2 regions of the Phytobacter sp. V91 genome follow, and region 1 is predicted to be linked to the other one. Evidence: riboswitches for the same ligand, from Rfam matches in the RefSeq annotation. Region 1 holds a riboswitch; the other holds the start of a gene.
The links. A riboswitch is a leader RNA that binds a small molecule or an ion and turns the genes downstream of it on or off. The one in region 1 is predicted to bind cobalamin.

Region 1 (5,740 bases):
TGAACGGCGGTGACAATTTCCACAACACGTTCAACGATAAACTCTTCACTCTTCTCCCCATAAGGAAAGGCAACATTATCGAAAGTATAAATGTAATGCAGATCCGGCAGGAGATGCCGGATCTCGTCATACACCGATAACCCACCGACGCCGGAATCAAACACCAGCACGGTGGGCCGTAATTTAGAAGGTGTAGCTGCCAGACACGGTATATTCCCGTCCTGCAGTTTGGTAGCCATAAGCTGTCTCGTAGTCTTTATCGAACAGGTTAGCTATTTTACCACGAACTGTCAGGTGAGAGGTCACTGGATATGACGCAGAAAAATCAACCGTACTGTAGCTTGGCAGAACACGCTGCTCAGGATTGTAGGTTGAGGTTCTGTTGTCATAGCGCTTACCGAAGTATTCCCAGGCAAGGTTCATATCCACATCAAATACTGCCCAGTCAAGCTGATACTTGGCCTGGCGTTTAGCGCGACGCGGCAGCACTTCATTCGTTACATCATCACGCGGGTCAATATATTGCAGCGTTACACGATGCGAGAAGATGCCGGTATCCACGCTTCCCGTCCACTCCACGCCCTTAATCGTGGCAGAGTTGATGTTGTAGTAAGCGGTATTGTTATAAGTGATAAGATTATCAATCTCATAACGATACGCGGACAGGCGCCAGTCCAGCGGACCGGTCAACCCCTCTACGCCCGCTTCCCATTGTTTTGACTCTTCCGGTTTCAGATCCGGGTTTGAAGCTATCGTAAAGCGCTTCGCGCCATATTGCTGTCCAAGAGATGGCGCAAGGAAGCCGGTGCCATAGGAAACGGTCAGGCGATAGTTTTCGACAAACTCCCAGCCCGCTGCCGTCTGCCAGGTGCCGTGCCAGCCAAACTCATCATCTTTATCTTCACGACCAGAAGCCTCAAGCGTGACATCGCCAAACTGTTGCAGGCCTGACAAATAGAGACCAGTGTTGTCACGATCATAGGCGTCACGTGTCGTGGCGTTAGATGAAACCAGCCGCTCCTGCTTCCAGTCCACGCCCGCACTAACCGAACCTTTACCTACCGCAACATTGTTCGCCCACTGGATATAGCGTTGTTCCATATCATCCAGGGTCGTGCCGTCTTCGTACCGACCATAAATACTGCTGTAGTTGTAGTCTTTGCTTTTCTGATAGCTCGCCACCAGCTGCGAAGAGTAGATCCCCTGATTAAAGCTAAGGCCGGTATCCCAGCCCTGGCTGTACAGCTGACGCTCGTCTGCACTGTACTCAGGTAAAAACGGTGGGCTACCCAGATCATAATCCACATTGTTAGTAAAGCTGTACCCGCGGAAGAAGCCGTCGAAATTGTCGTTGAACTTGTGTTGCAGGCTGCCCCAGAACGTTTTGTTGCGGTAACCGTCGCGGTCTGCATCATGATCCCAGCTGGAATCCGGCTGCACGTTAAAGCCGCGGGTACTGGTGTAAGAACCTGCCGCTGTCGCAACGGTATCGCCGAAGCGCTGGCGCACCGTGCCATCAAAGGTTTGATAGCCCTTAGAGCCAATGCTCGCATTAATCTGCGACTGCTCAGTTCCCGTCCGGGTGATGACGTTAACCACACCGCCAATCGCTCCGGAACCATAAACGGTAGAACGCGGTCCACGGATATATTCAACACGCTGTACCAGCGAGAGAGGAATTTGGTTCAGTTCAGGATCGTTCGAGATACCCGAACGCGCGACCGGCACGCCGTCAATCAGCAACAACAGATGCTTTGCTTCCGTACCACGTACATAGACCGAAGCTGTCTGGCCCAGGCCGCCGTTTTGCGCAATATCAACGCCAGGCAGACGACGTAAGACATCGACCAACGAACGGGACTGCCAGCGATCGATATCCTCGCGGGTTACCACCTCCGTCGGTGCCAGTACGGTTTTTGCCGGCTGTTGAAAACGATTTGCTGTTACGACCAGAGTGTCCGGGTTACTGTCCTGCGCCCAGCCAGAAAATGCCGTGACGGAGAGAGCCGTCAGCAGCGAAGCTTTTTTAATCATTGTGTGAGCATCCACAAAATAAGAAGGATGCCGCAGGTACCATCAATAGCTCGCGATGATGGCGCCAGATGCGACGTAATTCCGGCAGGTCTTCGGGCTTGGAGGTACTACAAGATGATGACTTCCCACTTTTATACCCGTCATACTTCACGTTGTCTGTGCGTTGGCTTTACTCGGCCTATGGCCTCGCCCCTTCAGGGCCAGCGCAAGCGCTGTTCAAACTGGCATAGCCAATTTGTCCTCGCTCACCCCTGTCACTTACTACAGTAAGCTCCCGGGGATTCACTGCGTTGCCGCCTTCATCCAACCCGAACTATTTAGGGTATATATAAGCAGTGTCTGCTTTCGCTATCATCCCACCCTTCCTTACCGCTGCGCGTCAGCCCCAGATTTACACTGGATTCCCTTTTAACTTACAGAACCGGAACAAGGATGCTACATTCATAAACATATGGATGTCCAGACTGCTATGAGAGGAATCGAAAAAACATCCGCTACTGGACATCCCCTGAGCAATCCCTACAATCCCCGCGTTATTCTTAATCACTCAGGACACACAATGACACCCGAGCACCTGCCAACAGAACAGTACGAAGCGCAACTGGCCGAGAAAGTCGTGCGTCTGCAATCGATGATGGCGCCCTTCTCCGCGCCCGTGCCCGAGGTGTTCCGCTCACCGGTCAGCCATTACCGTATGCGCGCGGAATTCCGCATCTGGCATGACGGCGATGATCTGTACCACATTATTTTCGATCAGCAGACCAGGGACCGCATTCGCGTCGACAGCTTCCCGGCAGCCAGCGAACTGATTAACCAGTTGATGACCGTGCTGATGGGGAACCTGCGCGAAAATAACATCCTGCGCCACAAGCTCTTCCAGATTGATTATCTGACCACCATGAGTAACCAGGCCATTGTCACTCTGCTGTACCATAAAAAGCTGGATGACGCCTGGCGTGAAGAGGCGACCCGTCTGCGCGATGCCCTTCGGGCGCAAAATTTGAACGTGCAACTGATTGGCCGCGCCACCAAAACAAAAATCGAGCTGGACCAGGATTTTGTTGATGAGCGCCTGCCTGTTGACGGCAAAGAGATGATTTACCGCCAGGTCGAAAACAGCTTTACACAACCCAACGCGGCAATGAACGTGCAGATGCTGGAGTGGGCATTAGGTGCAACCAAAGGGTCAACCGGGGATCTGCTGGAGTTGTACTGTGGTAACGGTAACTTCTCACTGGCCCTGGCGCGTAATTTCGATCGCGTGCTGGCGACAGAAATCGCCAAACCCTCAGTGGCCGCAGCCCAGTACAACATCGCCGCTAACCACATCGATAATGTGCAAATTATCCGTATGTCGGCAGAAGAGTTCACTCAGGCGATGAACGGCGTGCGGGAGTTCAACCGTTTACAGGGTATCGATCTAAAGAGTTATCAATGCGAGACGATTTTCGTCGATCCCCCGCGCAGCGGGCTGGATAGCGAAACGGAGAAGATGGTGCAGGCGTATCCGCGCATTCTGTACATCTCCTGCAACCCGGAAACTTTATGTAAGAACCTGGAAACACTGAGCCAGACGCACAAGGTAGAGCGCCTGGCGTTGTTCGATCAATTCCCGTATACGCACCATATGGAGTGCGGTGTTTTATTGACCGCAAGGTAAAATCAACGCCGGACGGCGACGCCATGCATCCCGTCCGGCGAGTGTATTTTACTCAGATGCTTCCTGCTTGCGGTTACGCAGGCGAAAACCAATCCAGAACACCAGAATCACCGACAGTACCGCCGGGAAGAAGTTAGAACCGATGTCCGGATATTCCGCACGCACCACGGTACTGTAAAGCAGCACGCCAAGAATAAAACAGGCTGCCGCAAGCCCGGGTAACCCGACAGGCATGGTGCGATTTTGATAACGCTGATGCAGACAGTAAACCGTCAGCACCAGTGAAATAATGGGAAACACGGAGAAAGGCACAATGGAGCTAAAAATCGCTGCAAAGGTGCCATTAATGGATAAGCCAGCGATCAGCGCCAGCAACAAAGTACCTTTATCTTGACCTGATTGTTTCATTACTCATCCTTCACTCGTCGGTTTGATGCGCCACTTTTTCCTGTTCACGGCGATACCAGTAGTACGCCCCTTTGGAAATCATCCGCAGTTGCAATACCAGTCGCTCTTCTAATTGCCGGCGTTGCTCCGCGCCAACATCCAGCGCCTCAGCGCCGGCACTGAAAACAATTGTCACCATCGCCTCGGCCTGCGCTTCGGTAAAGGCACGCGGCATATGGTTTTCGAGTTCGAGATAGTCGGCGAGTTCCGCAATAAAATGCTGGATTTCCCGGGCTACCGCGGCGCGAAACGCAGCAGATGTGCCAGAACGCTCACGCAGCAATAGCTGGAAGGCATTTGGGTTATTACCGATAAATTCCATAAAAGTCGACACGGAGGTGCGGATAACGCTGCCTCCCTTGGCAATACGCTGGCGCGCCTGACGCATCAGCTGACGAAGCATCAGACCACTCTCATCAACCATCGTCAGGCCAAGCTCATCCACATCGCGGAAATGACGATAAAATGACGTCGGGGCAATCCCCGCTTCACGCGCAACCTCGCGCAGACTCAGGCTGGCGAAACTTCGCTCAGCGCTCAGCTGACTGAATGCTGCTTCCACCAGCGAACGCCGGGTTCTCTCTTTTTGTTGCGCTCTTACGCCCATCACGATGCTTGAATCCCTCCGCAGACCTGCTGGCACTATACCAGAGAATAAAACTAATCGGATTGTACTGGATTGTGAATGATTGTTTACGCGCTCTTTCTGCTTCCGCGCACGAAAAAAGCACAACGATAATTGGGTTATCCGCCCGTTGATGTTACTATTATGTTGCTTTTATGTATAAGAACAGGTAAGCCTTGCCATGCCACATTCCTACGATTACGACGCAATAGTTATAGGCTCAGGCCCGGGCGGCGAAGGTGCTGCTATGGGGCTGGTCAAACAGGGTGCCCGGATAGCGGTCATTGAGCGCTACCATAACGTGGGCGGCGGCTGCACCCACTGGGGAACAATTCCCTCCAAAGCCCTTCGCCACGCCGTCAGCCGCATTATCGAATTTAATCAAAACCCGTTATACAGTGACCACACCCGCATCCTTCGCTCCTCTTTCGCCGATATTCTGAATCATGCGGACAGCGTGATTAATCAACAAACACAGATGCGACAAGGTTTTTACGAGCGCAACCGCTGTGAAATTCTGCAGGGTGATGCCCACTTTATCGATTCCCACACGCTGGCGCTGGAATGCCCGGACGGTTCGGTTGAGACCCTGACGGCGGAAAAATTTGTTATCGCCTGCGGTTCGCGCCCGTATCATCCGGCAGACACCGACTTCGCCCATCCACGTATTTACGACAGCGACTCGATTCTGAACATGCATCATGAGCCGCGCCACGTCATCATTTACGGCGCCGGGGTGATCGGCTGTGAATATGCGTCAATTTTTCGGGGCATGAACGTCAAAGTGGACTTGATCAACACCCGCGATCGCCTGCTGGCATTCCTCGATCAGGAGATGTCCGACTCACTCTCCTACCATTTCTGGAACAGCGGCGTGGTCATCCGTCACAACGAAGAGTACGAGCAGATTGAAGGTACGGATGATGGCGTAATTATGCATCTGAAATCCGGCAAGAAAGTCAAAGCCGACTGCC
Region 2 (5,740 bases), on a different contig from region 1:
CTCATGGTGACCACGATTTCGCCGGACAATCCCAGTTGTTCACGCACAAAGCGTTCGCCGTGGTTGCCAGGCACCAGCACCACTCGCGTGAGTCCGGCGGCGCGCTTGATTTCCATCTCCAGCGATAACGAGCGTTTCCAGCTCTCTTCTGACATCGGCGTGACAATCCCGGTGGTGCCAATAATGGAGATCCCGCCGATGATGCCCAGCCGACTGTTGTAGGTTTTCTTCGCCCGCTCTTCCCCTTCCGGGGCAAAAATCTCCACCTCAGCCCCGCGCGATGGGCCAATAACTTCACGCACGGCGGCTTCGATGGTCTGGCGTGGCGTCCGATTAATGGCGGCGCTGCCCGGAGGTAAACCGATCCCTTTGCGGGTGACAGTGCCAATCCCTTCGCCGCCGGACAGAACAATCTCGCCGCTGTCATTGAGGGTAACGCGGGCAAAAATCAGCATGCCGTGGGTGGCATCCACATCATCGCCGCCGTCTTTACGGATAGCCGCAATCGCCTGCTGGCCTTCGATATGCGGAGATTCAACGTTAAGACGCAGCGTGACGCCGGAGGGAGTGACTATCGACACCTGGTGAATAATATGCTGGCGCAGCACCATCAGGGCGGCGACTTTTGCCGCCGCCGTCGCACTGGATCCGGTGGTATAACCTTTACGCAGCGCCTTGCCGTTATGCCACACCGGCGTGTCGAAAGCCTCTTCGCTCATTACGCCTCCCGCATGGAGTAGAGAAAGGCATTGATAATCGCTGCCGCCACGTTGCTGCCCCCTTTGCGCCCCAGCGCAGCAATACCGGGCAAGCCGCTTTCCACCAGCGCATCCTTGGATTCCGCAGCCCCCACAAACCCAACCGGCACGCCCACGACGCCACGCACCTGAACATTTTTCTCCAGCAAACGAAACAGCGCGGTTGGCGCATTGCCAAAGACGAAGACCTTATCGCCGTCTTCATTCAGCGCCAGATCCACGGCCGCCATGGATCGGGTGATCCCCTGCTCTTTCGCGGCACGCACCACTCTTGGGTCGCTGATATAGCACTTCACCTCACCGCCAAATTTCGCCAGCAGGGTTTTGTTGATCCCGGACAGCGCCATGGTGGTATCGGTATAGAGGGTGCAGCCGCTGCGCAGGGCACGGCTTAAGTTTTCCAGCGCGTCCGGGGAGAACCACAGAATATCCAGCCAGTCAAAATCGGCCGTGGTATGGATAACGCGTTTTATAATGGCTTCGTGCAACGGGCTGGCAAAACGGTAATCAGGACGCGTATCGCGAATGATGTCGCCAATAATGACAAAACTTTTGTCCTCAATGGCCTGAGGTTGCTGTAAATATTCCATCGTTGTCATAACAGTGCTGCTCCTGCCAGCGTAACGTGCAAAAGTGCAAACAGTGCCAGCGTAAGTGTGGAAGAGACCCACATCAGCCGGATTGTGTGCGAAATATCGTCAATGTTGATGGCGCGGATCTCATCGCCAATCCAGGGTTTCTCGACCCGCTCGCCAAAATAATCATTCGGCCCACCAAGGCGCACCCCCAGCGCACCCGCCACCGTGGCTTCAGACCATGCGCAGTTGGGGCTGCTATGATTGCGGCGATCGCGCCAGCCGATGCGTAGCGCTCCGGCGGCATTGTGGCGACAAAGCCACGCAGCAAAGCTCAGTAGCAGCCAGCTCAGGCGAGCCGGGATAAAGTTGGCAACATCATCAAGACGCGCGCTGACCATGCCGATAGCCCGGTATTTTTCATGCTTGTAGCCGACCATGGAATCCAGGGTATTGACCGCTTTGTAGGCCATCGCCAGCGGCGCACCGCCGAGTAATAAAAAGAACAGAGGGGCAATAACGCCATCGACGGTGTTTTCAGCAACGGTTTCGACTACCGCACGGGTGATTTGCGGCGGTTGCAGCTGTGAGGTATCGCGCCCGACAATCCAGGAGAGTTTTTCCCGGCTGTCGCTCAATGTGCCGTGGCGTAAAGCGCGCTCGACTTCCCGCGCCGCATCATCCAGGCAGCGGGCTGCCAGCAGGGTGTAAATCATCCACACTTCAACGCACCAGCCAAACCAGGGGTGAATCTTTGTCGCAAGCGTTAACACTCCCCATGCCACACCCCAGGTAATGCCAACAACAACCAGCCACATCACCCCGCCGCCGATACGCAGCGCGCTGGCTGAGTGACAAACCCGACGCACTCCACGTTGGGTAAAATTGATCAGTGCGCCAATCCAGCGCACCGGATGCGGCCAGTGCGGGGGATCCCCCAACCAGCGGTCAAGCAGCCAGGCCACACACCAGGCGAGGACGGTCATCCTGCGCTCCTTGCGGCGCTAATCCAGCGATGCAGCATCTCAGGTCGCTGGGCGAAGTGAATGTGGAGATAACTGGCGTAGGTATTCCCTACCTGCCAGCCGCCCTGCCACTGCGACAAAATTTTGCCATCGCGGCTTTTCTGGCAATCCATGACGGCAGCCTGTTTCGGGGTAAAGTCGGAATAGTGGAATTCATGCCCGCGCAAGGTTTCGCCTTCATCGGCAAGCAGCGTCGGCTGGCATGCAGTGGCTTCGCAGTAGCCAAAACGGGTCAGCCGTTTGCCCATCTGGCTGTCGCCGGGGATCACATTGGCCAGCGAGTGAACGTTACCCTCCAGATCGCGTAACCTTGTCCCCAGGTACATCAGGCCGCCGCATTCCGCGTAGATGGCCACGCCACGCTGGTGGGCCGCGCGAACAGACGCCAGCATGCTGGTATTTTCCGCGAGCGCACGGGCATGCAGTTCCGGATAACCCCCACCCAGCCACAGCATCTGGCATTCGGGCAGACTGGCGTCATGCAGCGGACTGAAACGCACAATCTTCACCCCGCTGTTTTCCAGCAATTGCAGATTGTCCGGATAGTAAAAATTGAAAGCCTCATCATCGGCGAGCGCCAGCGTCAGGCCTTTCCCGGCATCGGCGGCGGGTAGTGGCGGCCATTCGCCAGGCGGCAATGTCGCAAGCGCGCTAAGGGAAAGGAGCCTGTCGATATCCAGAGTCTGTTCAATACGGGCAGCAAAATCACGCCATGGCCGGGTATCGATATGCGACTCCCGGGCGGTCACCAGCCCCAGGTGACGCTCAGGCAGAACAACCTCAGGTGTTACCGGTACGTATCCGAGCGCAGGAATACCGCAGTAGTGCTCTATGGCGTGTTTAAGGAGTTGATAATGGCTGTCGCTGTTCACGCGGTTAACGATCACCCCGGCAATACGCAACCGGGAGTCAAAATGCTGAAATCCCATCACCGTAGCGGCAATAGAGGTGGAGACCGCTTTACCGTCCACCAGCAGGATAACCGGCACGCCCAGTTGTTTTGCCAGCGCCGCGGTGCTGCAATAGTTCGGATCCGTGCCATAGCCGTCATACAGCCCCATCACACCTTCAATCACCGCGATTTGCGCTGTTTGCATCTGCTGGTTAAACAGGGCATTGAGGGTCGCAGCGGGTAGCATAAAACTATCGAGATTGCGGGACGGAACGCCGGTAAGGGCGGTATGCCATGTGGTATCGAGGTAATCCGGACCCACTTTGAACGGCTGCACCCGTTTGCCACGCTGCTGCAATGCATTCAGCAACCCAAGCGTGACCGTGGTTTTACCACAGCCGCTTCCGGTACCGGCAAGAATAAAGGCGCAACGCTCGTCAGACATACCTTCAGGCCCCGTTCGGGGTGGAAAGGCTGTGTCAGGATGCGTGGAATCCCAGTGCAGTGACTGTACGCGTCTGAGCAACCGACTTCCCACCGAAGTTGTTGAGTGTCATCCATCAGGTCGGTCTTCTGGCTTAGCGTCATCCTCGCCCGCCCTTCCCGACCTTGCGGTCAGTGGTTATAACGGGGTTGTCAGCATCACAGCAGCGGGGGCTGCGGGGGATTCTCACCCCCTTCCCTGCCGCAAAACGTTTGCGGCGAACCTGATAGCTTTAATGGTTTACCTCTCAGCAGATTCAGTTTCTTCTGGCTGAGTGAAACGGTAAATTTTCCCTGACTGCAATCTATCGCATCATGGAAATAAAAACTGGTTGAGTTTACCCTCATCAGGACAATAATTTGTTGCGCTATAACAATTTATTGCCTGCCATTTTCTTTAACGCCTTATTTAAACGGCAGTTCAGGCGATTTTATTGCCCCGGTGAATAACAAAATATTGTTATCGGAAATTTAATCACCGTCATAGTTTGCATTATTTTGCAGGCGAAAAACTTGCGGCGTGACCTGATAAGTTTGCCGAAAAACTTTGCAAAAATAACTGGTCTGGGAAAAGCCTAAATTGCGCGCAATACTGGCAATACTCCAGTCACTGTGGCACAGCATCTCTTTCGCACTGGCCATACGCTGGCTGTTTACCCACGCATTAAAGCCGATGCCCTGATATTTTTTGAACAATTTACTGAAGTAATAAGGGCTGAGATAAACATGCGCGGCCACATCCTCAAGGCGCAACTCGTCCGAGAGATGGGCATCAATATAGCGCAGGGCTTTCTTCATTTTACCGTCATGCGGCCCCTGACTACGGCTGTTTTTCGCACTCTCCGGGGACTGCTGTTGATCTTTGATCACCACAAAATTGATCTGTTTTTTCAGGCAATTTTCAACGATAAGCTTGAGCAGATCCGCCGAGGCTATCACCCGCGAATAGTCCATTTCCGGCACGTTAAGAAACTCATCCATCAGCGTCTTATCGTCCTGCCAGCGATCGTCAATGTTAAGAATATTAATCAATTCAACGTCGTCGCCTTCACGTAAGCGTACCTGGCCACACAGAACGAAACCAACCAGATGCCCGGCAATCACCAGCGGAATGGAAAAATCCGTTAACCCGGCATGGCATCGGTAGATACAGGGCTGATTGGATTTTGAGGACTCAAAACCGCCGCAGCGGTCACTCATGCGGCAACGGGCGCTATGCTGTGGGTTCTGCCGCATCAACTGGCAAAAGGGGGTAAAATTAAAAAGCTCGGATATTTCTTCGCCGTGGATATTAACGACAACAACGGCCAGACCGGTGGCTTGTGCAAAATCCTGGGCGATTTTATTAATGAGTTCCGAGTTAAGGGCACTCGCAGAAATCATGATAAAACCTCTCAGTTAATTTTAATTTATTGTTATAAAAAAACCGATTTGTTCACACATCATTCAACCTGAATGAAATTATTCAACAAGCGCTGATGACAAACTGAAATTAAGATAACAAAAGTCTCCCATCCCTGGGAGACGATTTAGTCCGTTCGTGAAAGCAGATCACGAAATAAATCATTAGCGTTGATTTATTTACATATGATGTACCACAACGCGATCAGCTCTCTTTTTCTTCGAGCGCACACTGGTTACAGGGCAAATTTTTGCCAATCAGATAGCGATAACAAGCCGCCCCGCCACAGGCGCCGATGATCGGCGCAATAATGGGCACCAGGAAGTAAGGAATTTCACGTCCGCCGGTAAAGGCAATTTCTCCCCAGCCCGCAAAGAAGGTAAACAGTTTCGGGCCGAAGTCACGCGCCGGGTTCATGGCAAAGCCGGTCAGCGGCCCCATGGATGCGCCGATGACCGCCACCAGCACACCAATCAACAATGGGCCTAATGGGCCACGCGGAACGCCGTTGCCGTCGTCCGTCAGCGCCATAATCATGCACATCAGAATGGAGGTGATAATAATTTCCACCAGCGCGGCCTGCCAGATGCTCAACGCCGCAGCGG

Region 2: another riboswitch for cobalamin. It lies ahead of ACSZO4_RS10185 (cobyrinate a,c-diamide synthase); the one in region 1 lies ahead of btuB (TonB-dependent vitamin B12 receptor BtuB).

The regions. Positions count from the first base shown of each region.
Region 1 is NZ_CBFFRJ010000177.1:711-6,450, forward strand. Features, by position in the region: gene murI (glutamate racemase) at 1-239, opposite strand, end outside; gene btuB (TonB-dependent vitamin B12 receptor BtuB) at 184-2,034, opposite strand; cobalamin riboswitch at 2,101-2,475, opposite strand; gene trmA (tRNA (uridine(54)-C5)-methyltransferase TrmA) at 2,594-3,694, shown strand; gene ACSZO4_RS23485 (YijD family membrane protein) at 3,743-4,102, opposite strand; gene fabR (HTH-type transcriptional repressor FabR) at 4,113-4,751, opposite strand; gene sthA (Si-specific NAD(P)(+) transhydrogenase) at 4,948-5,740, shown strand, end outside.
Region 2 is NZ_CBFFRJ010000039.1:14,186-19,925, forward strand. Features, by position in the region: gene cbiD (cobalt-precorrin-5B (C(1))-methyltransferase CbiD) at 1-719, opposite strand, end outside; gene ACSZO4_RS10175 (cobalt-precorrin-8 methylmutase) at 719-1,348, opposite strand; gene cbiB (adenosylcobinamide-phosphate synthase CbiB) at 1,354-2,319, opposite strand; gene ACSZO4_RS10185 (cobyrinate a,c-diamide synthase) at 2,316-3,695, opposite strand; cobalamin riboswitch at 3,797-3,976, opposite strand; gene pocR (transcriptional regulator PocR) at 4,205-5,116, opposite strand; gene pduF (propanediol diffusion facilitator PduF) at 5,340-5,740, opposite strand, start outside.